Regions from separate parts of the Kitasatospora sp. NPDC058444 genome, predicted to be linked through region 1. Evidence: riboswitches for the same ligand, from Rfam matches in the RefSeq annotation. Region 1 holds a riboswitch; each other region holds the start of a gene.
What was found. A riboswitch is a leader RNA that binds a small molecule or an ion and turns the genes downstream of it on or off. The one in region 1 is predicted to bind cobalamin.
Positions count from the first base shown of each region.

Region 1 (3,593 bases):
GTTTCACGGCCGCTGAAACACGACAGCGGATTCGTGCAATGGTTGACATGTCTGGCGGACGGGCGAAGAGTGGAGGAGCCACGGTCCGCACAAGCGTCCGTCGCGGAGTCGCGCGGCGCCGCGTCTGGAGATGGTTCGATGGACCCGATCAGCAGGCAGGGGCTGGAACGGCTCGGATCCGTGTTGGCCGAACGCCTCGGCCCGCCCTGCGAGGCCGGTGAACAGGGCGTCTGCGCCTGTGCGGAACCACTGCGCCGGCAGGTGTGCCGTTCGATCACAAGCATCGACGCCTACCTGGTGTCGCTCCAAGCCGGCGAACGCACTGCCGTAGGCCTTCGCGAGCAGGCGCTCGATCTGTGGCGTGACCTGGAGCGCATCGCCTCCGCAGGAGCTGAGCGGGAAGCCCCCGAGAGTGGCGCCGGGGTGCCCGTGTCGCCGAGCCCTCCGCTCGAGGAGGAGGCGGTCCCGCCCTGTCTGACGTCGGAGGCCGTCCGGGTCGGTGGCGCGTTCGTGTGCTCCTTCACCGGCGACATGATCCTGGACAGCGAGCCCGTCGCGGCCCGGGCACTCGACGCCGCGCTCGGTAGGCGTCCCGTCCTGCTCGCGGTCGACCTGGCGGGTGTGGAGCTGTTCACCTCCACCGGCCTCAACCTGCTTCTCGGTGCCCGTCGGCGCGCGTTGGCGGACGGAGTCCGGCTGGTGCTGGTCGCTCCGTCCAGGCGGACGCTGCGGGTCCTGGAACTCACCGACACCGCCGGGCTGTTCGACGTCCACGCCACCATCGAGGATGCCCTCCGGGACACATGATTGGGCCGGCGGTGCTGGGGCAGGCGCACGGTGCGGCCGGGATGCCCCGGACGCACCGTGAGAGGAGACCCGGATGAGCATGGTGAAGGAGTCCGTGGACGTGGATGTCCCCGTGCACACCGCCTACAACCAGTGGACGCTGTTCGAGGAGTTCCCGCGCTTCATGGAGGGCGTCGACTCGGTGACCCAGCTGGACGACCGTCACAACCACTGGCGGACCAGCATCGGTGGTCCCGACGGCCGGTCGACGGCCCGGGGCCATGCCGGATCAGGAACCTCCGATCCGGCGTGGCCTCGGGCCCGACGGGTGCCCGCCGAGCCCGGGTACGCGTTCGCGCACCCGAGGAATCCCTCGGACCAGGAGAAGACATGACCCGGCACGGCAAGGTCCTGGCGATCCGGCACGCCGGCGACGAGGAGGCGCGGCTCTTCCCGGCCGTACGGGCCCTGGCCGCGAGGCCGAACCGCGCGACCTCGCGGCCAGGGCACGGGAGACCAAGGAGGCCTCGACCGGCCGGCCCGCCACCAGCCGCCCGCTCAACGCCCCGGGGACCGCCTGCCGCCTCCCGGGCGCTCGGCCGCCGAGCGGATGCGGGACTTCCCGACCCCGGGCGGACCGACCCCGCGCAGCTCCTGAATGCCCTGTCGTGGACAGCTGACCCGCATGGTGTCCTCGACCTGCCGAGCCGGACGGACGACTGATCAGGCGTCGGTCCTCCCCGCCCATTCCAGGAGCCCCAGGCACTGAGCTTGTCGTCGCTGCCGGTGATAGCCAGGCTGTGGTTGCCGTCGGCCGCGATCCGGGAGACGCCGCCGGACCAGCCGCCCTGTACGTCGACCGGGGTGTTGCGGTTGATCGTGCTGTTGTCGCCGAGCTGGCCGGTGGCGTTGTAGCCCCAGGCCTTGACCGCGCAGTGCCGCTGGTCGGCTTGGTGCTGCTGTTCGGCGGGCCGACCAGGGCGAGGTTGTGGTCGGCTCCGGCGGCGATGATCGCGGACATTCGCGCCGCGCCCTGCCACGCACGCCGGGCACCTCGCCGCGCACCTGACCGTCGGCCGCCAGCCGCGACGGGGTCTCATCATGCGGACATGTTCCATGATCTCCGCGTCAGTCCCGGCTGTTTGCGCATAAGCTGATCAGGCAGTTGGTTCGCCCTGTCCGCCAGGCAGGCGCGTCGCAAGAGGGAACCCGGTGGGAATCCGGGACTGCCCCGCAGCGGTGAGTGGGAACGACCGCCGTCATACGCACTGGGCCCGGGAGGGTCTGGGAAGCGACGGCCAGTAGGTGTCCGCCCTTCATGGGGTGGGCGTGCCCGCGAGTCCGAAGACCTGCCACTGCCCGCACGCAGACGACCTGCGTTGCGGCTATCCGGTGACCTCGTGGGCGGGTCGGCGACCATACCAGGCGGATCAGGCCCGTACGTCTCGTGACGGCCGCCGCCCGGTTCGTCATCCCTTCGCGCCCTCGCCCGTCCCCGGGTACTTGAGGAGACAGACTCGCGAAGGAGAGTCCCTTGACGACGAAGTCCGCAGCAGCGGCGTCCGTGGCCACCGTGTACGGCTACCCCCGCCAGGGCCGGGGCCGGGAGCTCAAGAAGGCCATCGAGGGGTACTGGAAGGGCACGGTCACCGCCGACGCCCTGCTGGCCACCGCCGCCGACCTGCGCCGCGGGAACTGGCAGCAGCTCGCCGACTCCGGCATCGCGGAGGTCCCGACCGGGGACTTCTCGCTCTACGACCACGTGCTGGACACGACCGTGGCCCTCGGCGCGATCCCGGCCCGCCACCGGGAGGCCGTCGAGGCCGATGCGCTGGACGGCTACTTCGCCATGGCACGCGGCACCCAGGACGTCGCACCACTGGAGATGACCAAGTGGTTCGACACCAACTACCACTACCTGGTGCCGGAGTTGGGCCCGGACACGGTGTTCGCCGCGAACCCGGCCAAGGCGGTCGGTGAGCTGCGCGAGGCGCTGCTGCGCGGCCACCGCGCCCGGCCGGTGCTGGTCGGGCCGGTGACCTACCTGCTGCTGGCGAAGCCGGCGCCCGGGGTGGCCGCCGACTTCCGGCCGATCACCCTGCTGGACCGCCTGCTGCCGGTGTACGCCCAGCTGCTGGCCGAGTTGCGGGCCGCCGGCGCCGGGTGGGTGCAGCTGGACGAGCCAGCGCTCGTGCAGGACCGCACCCCGGCCGAGCTCAACGCGGCCGCCCGGGCCTACCGCGAGCTGGGTGCTCTCGCCGAGCGGCCCAAGCTGCTGGTCGCCAGCTACTTCGACCGGCTCGGCGAGGCGCTCCCGGTGCTGGCCAAGGCCCCGGTCGAGGGCCTGGCCCTGGACTTCACCGGCCCGGCCGCCGCCAACCTGGAGGACCTCGCCGCAGTGGGCGGACTGCCCGGCAAGCGGCTGGTCGCCGGGGTGATCGACGGCCGCAACGTCTGGATCAACGACCTGGAGAAGTCGCTCTCCACCCTGGCCACCCTGCTCGGCCTCGCCGACCGGGTCGACGTCGCGCCCTCCTGCTCGCTGCTGCACGTGCCGATCGACGCAACCCTCGAACGCGACATCGACCCGCAGATCGCCCGCTGGCTGGCCTTCGCCAAGCAGAAGGCAGCCGAGACGGCGCTGCTCGCCCGCGGTCTGCGCGAGGGCACCGGCGCGATCACCGCCGAACTCGCCGCCAACCGCGCCGACCTCGCCTCCCGCGCCACCTCCCCGATCACCCGCGACCCCGCCGTCCGTGCCCGCGCCGCCGCCGTCACCGCCGATGACACCCGCCGCGCCCAGCCCT
Region 1 covers NZ_JBHXLL010000075.1:3,780-7,372, forward strand. Annotated here, with positions in the region: gene ACFWP2_RS38670 (STAS domain-containing protein) at 139-807, shown strand; gene ACFWP2_RS38675 (SRPBCC family protein) at 881-1,180, shown strand; partial or broken gene ACFWP2_RS38680 (hypothetical protein) at 1,635-1,904, opposite strand; cobalamin riboswitch at 1,936-2,158, shown strand; gene metE (5-methyltetrahydropteroyltriglutamate--homocysteine S-methyltransferase) at 2,321-3,593, shown strand, end outside.

Region 2 (3,593 bases), on a different contig from region 1:
GGGGCGGGATCAGGCGCAGGCCCATCCGGCGGGCGTCGTCGAGCAGTGCCTCGGGGTCGTGGCGGCTCCACACGTTGGGGTGCAGGACGACGGCCACCGTGTACTCGTCGGCGGGCAGTTGGCGGACCAGCCGCTGGGGCAGGTCGGGGTGGCGGCCGAATAAGGAGTGCTCGCTCCAGGTGGAGCTGACGACGACGAGCCGTCGGCCGTCGACGGCGCCGAGCGCGGTGCGGTAGGCGTCCCGGGAGCGCCGGCTGGCGAGCATCCGGTCGAAGCACGGGTCGCCGACCACCCGGGCGACGTCCAGCGCCTCGGGGCAGGAGGTCCGCAGCCGGTCCAGCTGTTCGGGGTGGGAGAGCCCGAGGACGTCCACGAACACCCTTCCGCGGTGGGTGAGTTCGTTGCGGGACAGGCCGGCCGAGCTGACCGTGTCGCCGGTGGACTCGGTGACCAGGCGGTTGTAGCCGGCGCCGTGCGGGAGGACGACGAGGCGGGCGTCCAGCCGGTGCATGGAGGAGTGGACGGCGCAGGCGACGGCCAGGTCGAAGCGGCGGCGGACGGCGTCCTCCCAGTCCAGCACGGTGAAGCCGGGCAGGCCGTGCAGGTACTCGTCCAGGGCGCGGTCGGCGAAGGCGGAGCCGGGGTTGACGGTGAAGTAGCGCTCGACGCCGTCCGGGCTCAGCAGGGTGAGGACGTCCAGGACCCGGGTGGCCGAGGTGAGGGTGCGGGCGACCGCCAGCACGCGGGCCCTGACCGGTCGGGTGTTCCACCGGTCGGCGGGCCAGGCGTGGGGGTGGGACGGCACACCATGATCGTACTCATCCGCTCCGCTCGCGGCGCGGTTCCGAGTGCCGGTCAGGGGATCGGGGGGTCAGCGGGTCGGTCCGTGGCCGCGGGTCGGCGGGTCGGCGGGTCGGCGGGTCGGCGGGTCAGCCGGTGGCCGCGGTGGGCTCGTGGTGTTCGGCGGCGGCGCACTCGTCGAGGAGGGGGCGCATGGCCTCGTCCACGAGCCGGTAGCGCACCACCCGTCCGTCCCGGTCGCCGGTGACCACGCCCGCCGTGCGGAGCAGCCGCAGGGCCTGGGAGACGGCGGGGTCGCGCATGCCGGTGGCGACCGCGAGGTCGGAGACGGCGAGCGGGCCGGCCCGGTGGAGGGCGAGCAGCAGGGCGAGCCGGCCGGGGTCGGCGAGCAGGGAGAACCGCTCGGCCCAGGACCGGACGTGGGCCGGGTCGCCGATCGCGGCGATGGCCTCGCAGACCCGGTGTCCGTCGATGGTGCGGTGGCCCGCGCGGTCGGCCGGTACGAGATGCATGGGGGCATTCTCGCAGGCGGCGGCCTGTGATCCTGGACACCTGCGCAGGTGCGCAGCCTTGCACGGGTCGGGGCGCGGCCCCTACGGTGTTCCCCGCCGTGGTGCTCGGGAAGACCGGTGACGGACCCTCAGGGGTCCCAGCCCGGAGCGGCCCTCGCCACTGTGATCGGGTCGTTCCTTCGTCCGCGGAGGAGCGTCGTCCGTACCCATCGAGCCACTGGGCGCCTCCCGCGCCTGGGAAGGCGGGTGCGGGCGTCCCGTAAGCCAGGAGACCGGCCACGGCATCTCACGAGGTTTTCCACGAGGTGCTGGAGCGTGATCCGCAGATGACCCTGCCCGAAACCGTTGCCGCCGGGGCGAAGCCGGCCCCCTCCGTGCTGCCCAGCTTCAAGTGGCGGCGCGAGGACACCGTCCGAACGGCCGGGCTGATGGCCGTGATCGTGGCCATGCACGTGGTGGCCTTCGGCACGCTGATCTTCCTGGTCGCACCCGAGAAGTACGCGGTCGGTACCCAGGTCTTCGGGGTGGGCCTGGGTATCACCGCGTACACCCTCGGCATGCGGCACGCCTTCGACGCCGACCACATCGCGGTGATCGACAACACCACCCGCAAGCTGATGGCGGACGGCAAGCGGCCGGTCTCGGTGGGCTTCTGGTTCGCCCTCGGGCATTCCTCGATGGTGGTGCTGATGGCCGCCCTGGTGGCGGGCGGGGCCCAGCTGGCGAACACGCTGATGGACGACGAGTCGGCCACCCACAAGTGGCTCGGCGTGATCGGGACGACCACCTCCGGCGTGTTCCTCTACCTGATCGGCGCGCTCAACCTGGCCGCGCTGCTCGGCATCGTCAAGGTGTTCCGTTCGATGCGGGCCGGGCAGTTCGACGAGAAGGAGCTGGAGACGCACCTCGACTCGCGCGGCTTCATGGCCCGGGTGCTGAACCGGGCGACCCGTTCGATCACCCGGCCGGGGCAGATGTTCCCGGTGGGCATGGTGCTGGGCCTGGGCTTCGACACCGCGACCGAGGTCACCCTGATGGTGATGGCCGGCTCGGGCGCGGCCTCCGGGCTGCCCTGGTACGCGATCGCCTGCCTGCCGCTGCTGTTCGCGGCCGGGATGAGCCTGTTCGACACCCTGGACGGGACGTTCATGAACTTCGCGTACCAGTGGGCCTTCGCCAACCCGGTGCGCAAGGTGTACTACAACCTGACCATCACCGGGCTGTCGATCGCGGTGGCCTTCGTCATCGGCACCATCGAGCTGGTCGGGGTGCTGCACGAGAAGCTCGATCTGACCGACCCGGTCAGCGGGTTCATCGCCGACATCTCGCTGGACAACGTCGGCTACGCCATCGCCGGGCTGTTCGTGGTGGTCTGGGCGGTGGCGATCGGCTACTGGAAGCTCGCCCGGGTCGAGCAGCGCTGGACGCCGGACCAGCAGGCCTGAGCACGCGCGACGCGCCGAACGGCGCCTCCCCGGGGTTCGGGGAGGCGCCGTCGTCCGTTCTCCGGGACTCCGCGGAGGAGTCCTCCCGGGTCGGGGTTCAGCGCTCCTCACGGAAGTCGACGTGCCGGCCGGCGGCCGGGTCGTACTTGCGCAGGACCAGCCGGTCCGGGTCGTTGCGGCGGTTCTTGCGGGTCACGTACGTGGAGCCGGTGCCGGCGGTGGAGCGGAGCTTGATCACCGGGCGAAGTTCGCTGCGGGCCATCGGGCGTCCTCCTGGGGGCTGGGGGCTGGGGGCTGGGGGCTGGGGGCTGGGGTGTCGGGCTGGGGCCGGGGTGTCGGGCCTCGGCGTCGGATCGAGGCCGTACACCGAAACGGATGTCGTTTCCATCTGGCGCCACCCGCTCCAACGCGGGCCCGGTCCGGCCCATTCCCGGACTGCGGGGCGGCGGGGCGGCGAGGGCGGCGGACGGCGCGGTCGCGCAGGGGGGCGCGCAAGGGGTATTGGGGGTTCTGCCGGGGGTGCTCGGCGGGCGCTTCGGGCCGGGGGTTCGTAGGCTCGACGCATGGCGGATGCGTACGCGGGGCGGCGGGAGCGGGTGAGGGAGCACTGCAGTGCGGCCGGGGCCGATGCGGCGCTGATCACCCGTGCGGCGAACGTGCGGTACCTGACGGGCTGCGCGCCCTGCGGGGCCAGCCTGCTGCTGACCAGAGAGCGGGCGCTGCTCGCGCTGCCGGACGACCTGCCGCCGGACGACACCGGGGAGCACCTGATCGCCCCGGACGTCGCCCGGCTGCCGGTGCCGGCGGGGTCGGACACCGCGCTGGCCGCCGCGGT
Region 2 covers NZ_JBHXLL010000019.1:31,622-35,214, forward strand. Annotated here, with positions in the region: gene ACFWP2_RS20775 (hypothetical protein) at 1-805, opposite strand, end outside; gene ACFWP2_RS20780 (ArsR/SmtB family transcription factor) at 930-1,313, opposite strand; cobalamin riboswitch at 1,396-1,609, shown strand; gene ACFWP2_RS20785 (HoxN/HupN/NixA family nickel/cobalt transporter) at 1,640-2,758, shown strand; gene rpmG (50S ribosomal protein L33) at 2,856-3,020, opposite strand; gene ACFWP2_RS20795 (M24 family metallopeptidase) at 3,322-3,593, shown strand, end outside.
Region 2: it holds a riboswitch for cobalamin, as region 1 does, so the genes downstream of both, ACFWP2_RS20785 (HoxN/HupN/NixA family nickel/cobalt transporter) here and metE (5-methyltetrahydropteroyltriglutamate--homocysteine S-methyltransferase) in region 1, are expected to answer to the same signal.

Region 3 (3,593 bases), on a different contig from region 1:
CCGCCCGCGCCTTCAGCGCCGGCTCCAGGCCGCGCTCGCGCAGCCAGGCGAGGTCCGCGACGGTGGCCCGGGTGCCGGGCAGCACCACCAGGTCGGCGTCGGCCAGTTCCTCCGGCCGGGTCGCCCAGCGCACCAGCACGCCCGGCTCCTGCGCGAGCGCGTCCATGTCGGTGAAGTTGGACAGCCGCGGGAAACGCACCACGGCCACCCGCAGCACGTCCGCGCCGAGCGGTCCGGGCCCGTCCGCCCGGTCCACCACGGTCGACAGGTCCAGCGAGTCCTCGGCGTCCAGCCAGAGCCCGGGCAGCATCGGCAGGGTGCCCAGCACCGGACGGCCGGTCAGCTCGTGCAGCATCTCCAGCCCGGGCGCGAGCAGCCGCGCGTCGCCGCGGAACTTGTTGACGAACCAGCCGGCGACGTGCCGCTGGTCCTCCGCCGACAGCAGCGCCAGCGTCCCGTACATCGCCGCGAAGACCCCGCCGCGGTCGATGTCCCCGACCACCACCACCGGCAGGGCGGCGGCCGTGGCCAGGCCCATGTTGGCGATGTCGCGGTCGCGCAGGTTGATCTCGGCGGGCGAGCCCGCGCCCTCGCAGACCACCACGTCGTAGCGGCGGCGCAGGTCGGCCAGGCACTCCAGGGCGCGCTCCAGCAGGACGGGCTTGCGCTCCCGGTAGTCCAGCGCGCCCACCTCGGCCACCGGCCTGCCGAGCAGCACCACCTGGCTGCGGCCGTCCGCGCCCGGCTTGAGCAGCACCGGGTTCATCGCCGCCTCCGGCTCCACCCGGGCGGCCTGCGCCTGCATCGCCTGGGCGCGGCCGATCTCGGCGCCGTCGGCGGTGACGAAGGAGTTGAGCGACATGTTCTGCGCCTTGAACGGCGCGACCCGTACGCCCTGGCGGACGAGCCAACGGCAGATCCCGGCCGTCACCACGCTCTTGCCCGCGTCCGAGGTCGTCCCCGCGACCAGCAGCGCGTTGCTCATGCCCGTCCCCTCTTCCTCAGCAGCGTCCGCAGCAGGACGTGCCCCGCGACCGTCGTACCCAGCGCCAGTGCGCCCACCCGCCGGGAGAGCGCGCAGGCGCGCTCGATGTCGTCGACCGTCACCGGCCGCAGCTCCGCACCCAGGACGGGCCGGTGCTCCTCCCGCTCGCCGTACCGCAGCGTCCCGCCCAGCCGGACGCCCACCGCCCCGGCGAACGCCGACTCGGCCTGTCCCGCGTTCGGGCTCGGATGCGCGGAGCCGTCGCGCCGCCAGACCCGCCAGGCGGTACGGGGCTCGGGCGCGGCGGCCACCGTCAGCAGCGCCGTCAGCCGGGCACCGGGCCAGCCCGCCAGGTCGTCCAGCCGGGCCGAGGCCCAGCCGAACCGGGCGTAGCGCGGCGAGCGGTGGCCCACCATGGCGTCCAGGGTGTTGACGGCGCGGAAGGCCAGCAGGCCGGGGGTGCCGGCCAGGGTGCCCCAGGTCAGCGCGTTCACCACGGCGTCGGCGGTGTTCTCGGCCACCGACTCGACCACCGCCCGGGCGATCTGCTGCCCGTCCAGCGCGCTCGGGTCACGCCCGCACAGGTGCGGCAGCCGCTCCCGGGCGGCCTCGAGGTCGCCCGCGGCCAGCGAGCGGCCGATGGTGCGCGCCTCCCGGGTCAGCGAGGTGCCGCCGAGCACCGTCCAGGTCGCGGCCGCCGCCAGCGCCGCCCGGCCCAGCGGGCGCCGGCCCACCGTACGGTCCAGGGCGAGCGCGCCCGCCGCGACCGCGCCCACGCACAGCGCCGTGTACCCGGCTCCCGCGCCGCGGTCGTCGCGCCACAGCAGGCGCTCCAGCCGGGTGGCGGCGCTGCCGAAGACGGCCACCGGGTGGCCCCGGCGCGGGTCGGCGAAGCGGGCGTCGGCGGCGTAGCCCGCGGCGGCGCCGAGCGCGAACGCGGCGGCGCGGACCGACGGGCCCGGAGTTCGGGCCGGTCTGCGCGAAGAGGTGGAGGGCGCGAGCGCGGTCATCGGGCGCACGACGGAAGGCGGCTCGGTGTCCGGCAGGGCGGGGCAGCCTGCATCGCGTGCGTGTCCTCACTCAGGGTCCGCGCCCTGGATCGACGTGACGGGGGCGAGAGTCTCCTGGCTTCCGGGTCGGACGCACTCCCGGAGCCTTCCAGCGGCCGTCGACGGCCCGCCGTGGCGATGTTCCGAGCGTGCTCCCCGGTGACAGTGGCGGGACCGCGCCGGAATTCCACCGGCTTCCTCTCCATGCCTCCGTTTGGCCCCAGGATCCCATCACGCGCCCGAACCGGGAGTCAACCGAGGTCACGGAGGGGTTGGTCACACGCGGGCAGTGCTGACGCCCCGTGGGACGCCCGCACCGCCCCCGCACCGTTCCGCCGCCGGGCCGGCCGCACCGCCCCCCGCGTCGCCCCCGCACCGCTCCCCGCCGCCGGCGCCCTCACCGCCCGCTTCCGGTACCTCCTGGGCACCGTCGGGCCGCCGCCCGGGTGACCCGGACGGCCCAGCCGGGTGGCCGGGCGGGTGGGGCGCCGGTGAACTGGTGCTCGAACACCGTCCGGTCCGTCAGCAACAGAGCGGGGAGCGAAATGCGTTGGGGAACCGCCGCCGTCGTGGCGGCCGCCGCGGTCGGGGCCGCCGTGCTGGTGATCGGTCGTCGGGCCTCCGAGCGGATGGTCCGTCCGGAGACCACCGTCCAGGAGTCGGGGCCGGTCCTGGTCCGCGAACTCGCCCCCGGCCGGGTCACCTTCACCCGCGCCCCGGAGAGCCTGCGCCCCGGCCGCTGGGCGGTCGAGTGGGCGGACGGCGGGCACGCGGTCGTCGAGGAGGTCCTGCACAGCGACGAGTCGGGTGTCACCCGCCGGCTGGTCCGCGCCGACCGGGGCACCCTCGCCCCCGGCACCGAGGTCCGCTTCACCCCCCGCGTCCACCTCGGCGACCCCACCGGGGCATTCGGCCTCGCCTTCGCCGACACCACCGCGGACGGAGAGCTCGGCGCCCTTCCCGCCTGGCAGCTCGACGGCAAACGCGGCACCTGGGTGATCCTGGTGCACGGCCCCGAGGCCGACCGCCAGCAGACCCTCCCGGTGCTCCCGGTCCTCGACCGGCTCGGCCTGCCGGCCCTCGCCGTCACCTACCGCGGCGACGACGGCGCCCCCGCCTCCCCGGACGGGCTCAGCCACTTCGGCGAGACCGAGTGGCGCGACATCGAGTCGGCGGTGCGGCTGGCGCTCGACAGCGGCGCGGGCCGGGTGATCCTCTACGGCTGGTCCCTCGGCGCGACCATGGTCCTCCAGACCGCGGCCCGCACCGCCTGGCCGCACGCCGTCAGCGGCCTGATCCTCGACTCGCCGGTGCTCGACCTCCCGGCCTCCGCCCGCCGGGACGCCGCCCGGGCCGGCTTCCAGGGCGTCGCCGCCGAGCTCGGCGCCCTGGCCGCGGAGGGCCGCACCGGGGTCGACCTCGCCGACTTCGGCCGCATCGCCGCGGGCACCGACCTGCGGGTGCCGACCCTCCTCCTGCACAGCCCCGAGGACCGGATCGCGCCCTTCGGCACCGCCGAGAAGCTGGCCGCCGCCCGTCGTGACGTGGTCAGCCTCCAG
Region 3 covers NZ_JBHXLL010000029.1:21,737-25,329, reverse strand. Annotated here, with positions in the region: gene ACFWP2_RS26510 (cobyric acid synthase) at 1-985, opposite strand, end outside; gene ACFWP2_RS26505 (cobalamin biosynthesis protein) at 982-1,995, opposite strand; cobalamin riboswitch at 2,103-2,236, opposite strand; gene ACFWP2_RS26500 (alpha/beta hydrolase family protein) at 2,580-3,593, shown strand, end outside.
Region 3: it holds a riboswitch for cobalamin, as region 1 does, so the genes downstream of both, ACFWP2_RS26505 (cobalamin biosynthesis protein) here and metE (5-methyltetrahydropteroyltriglutamate--homocysteine S-methyltransferase) in region 1, are expected to answer to the same signal.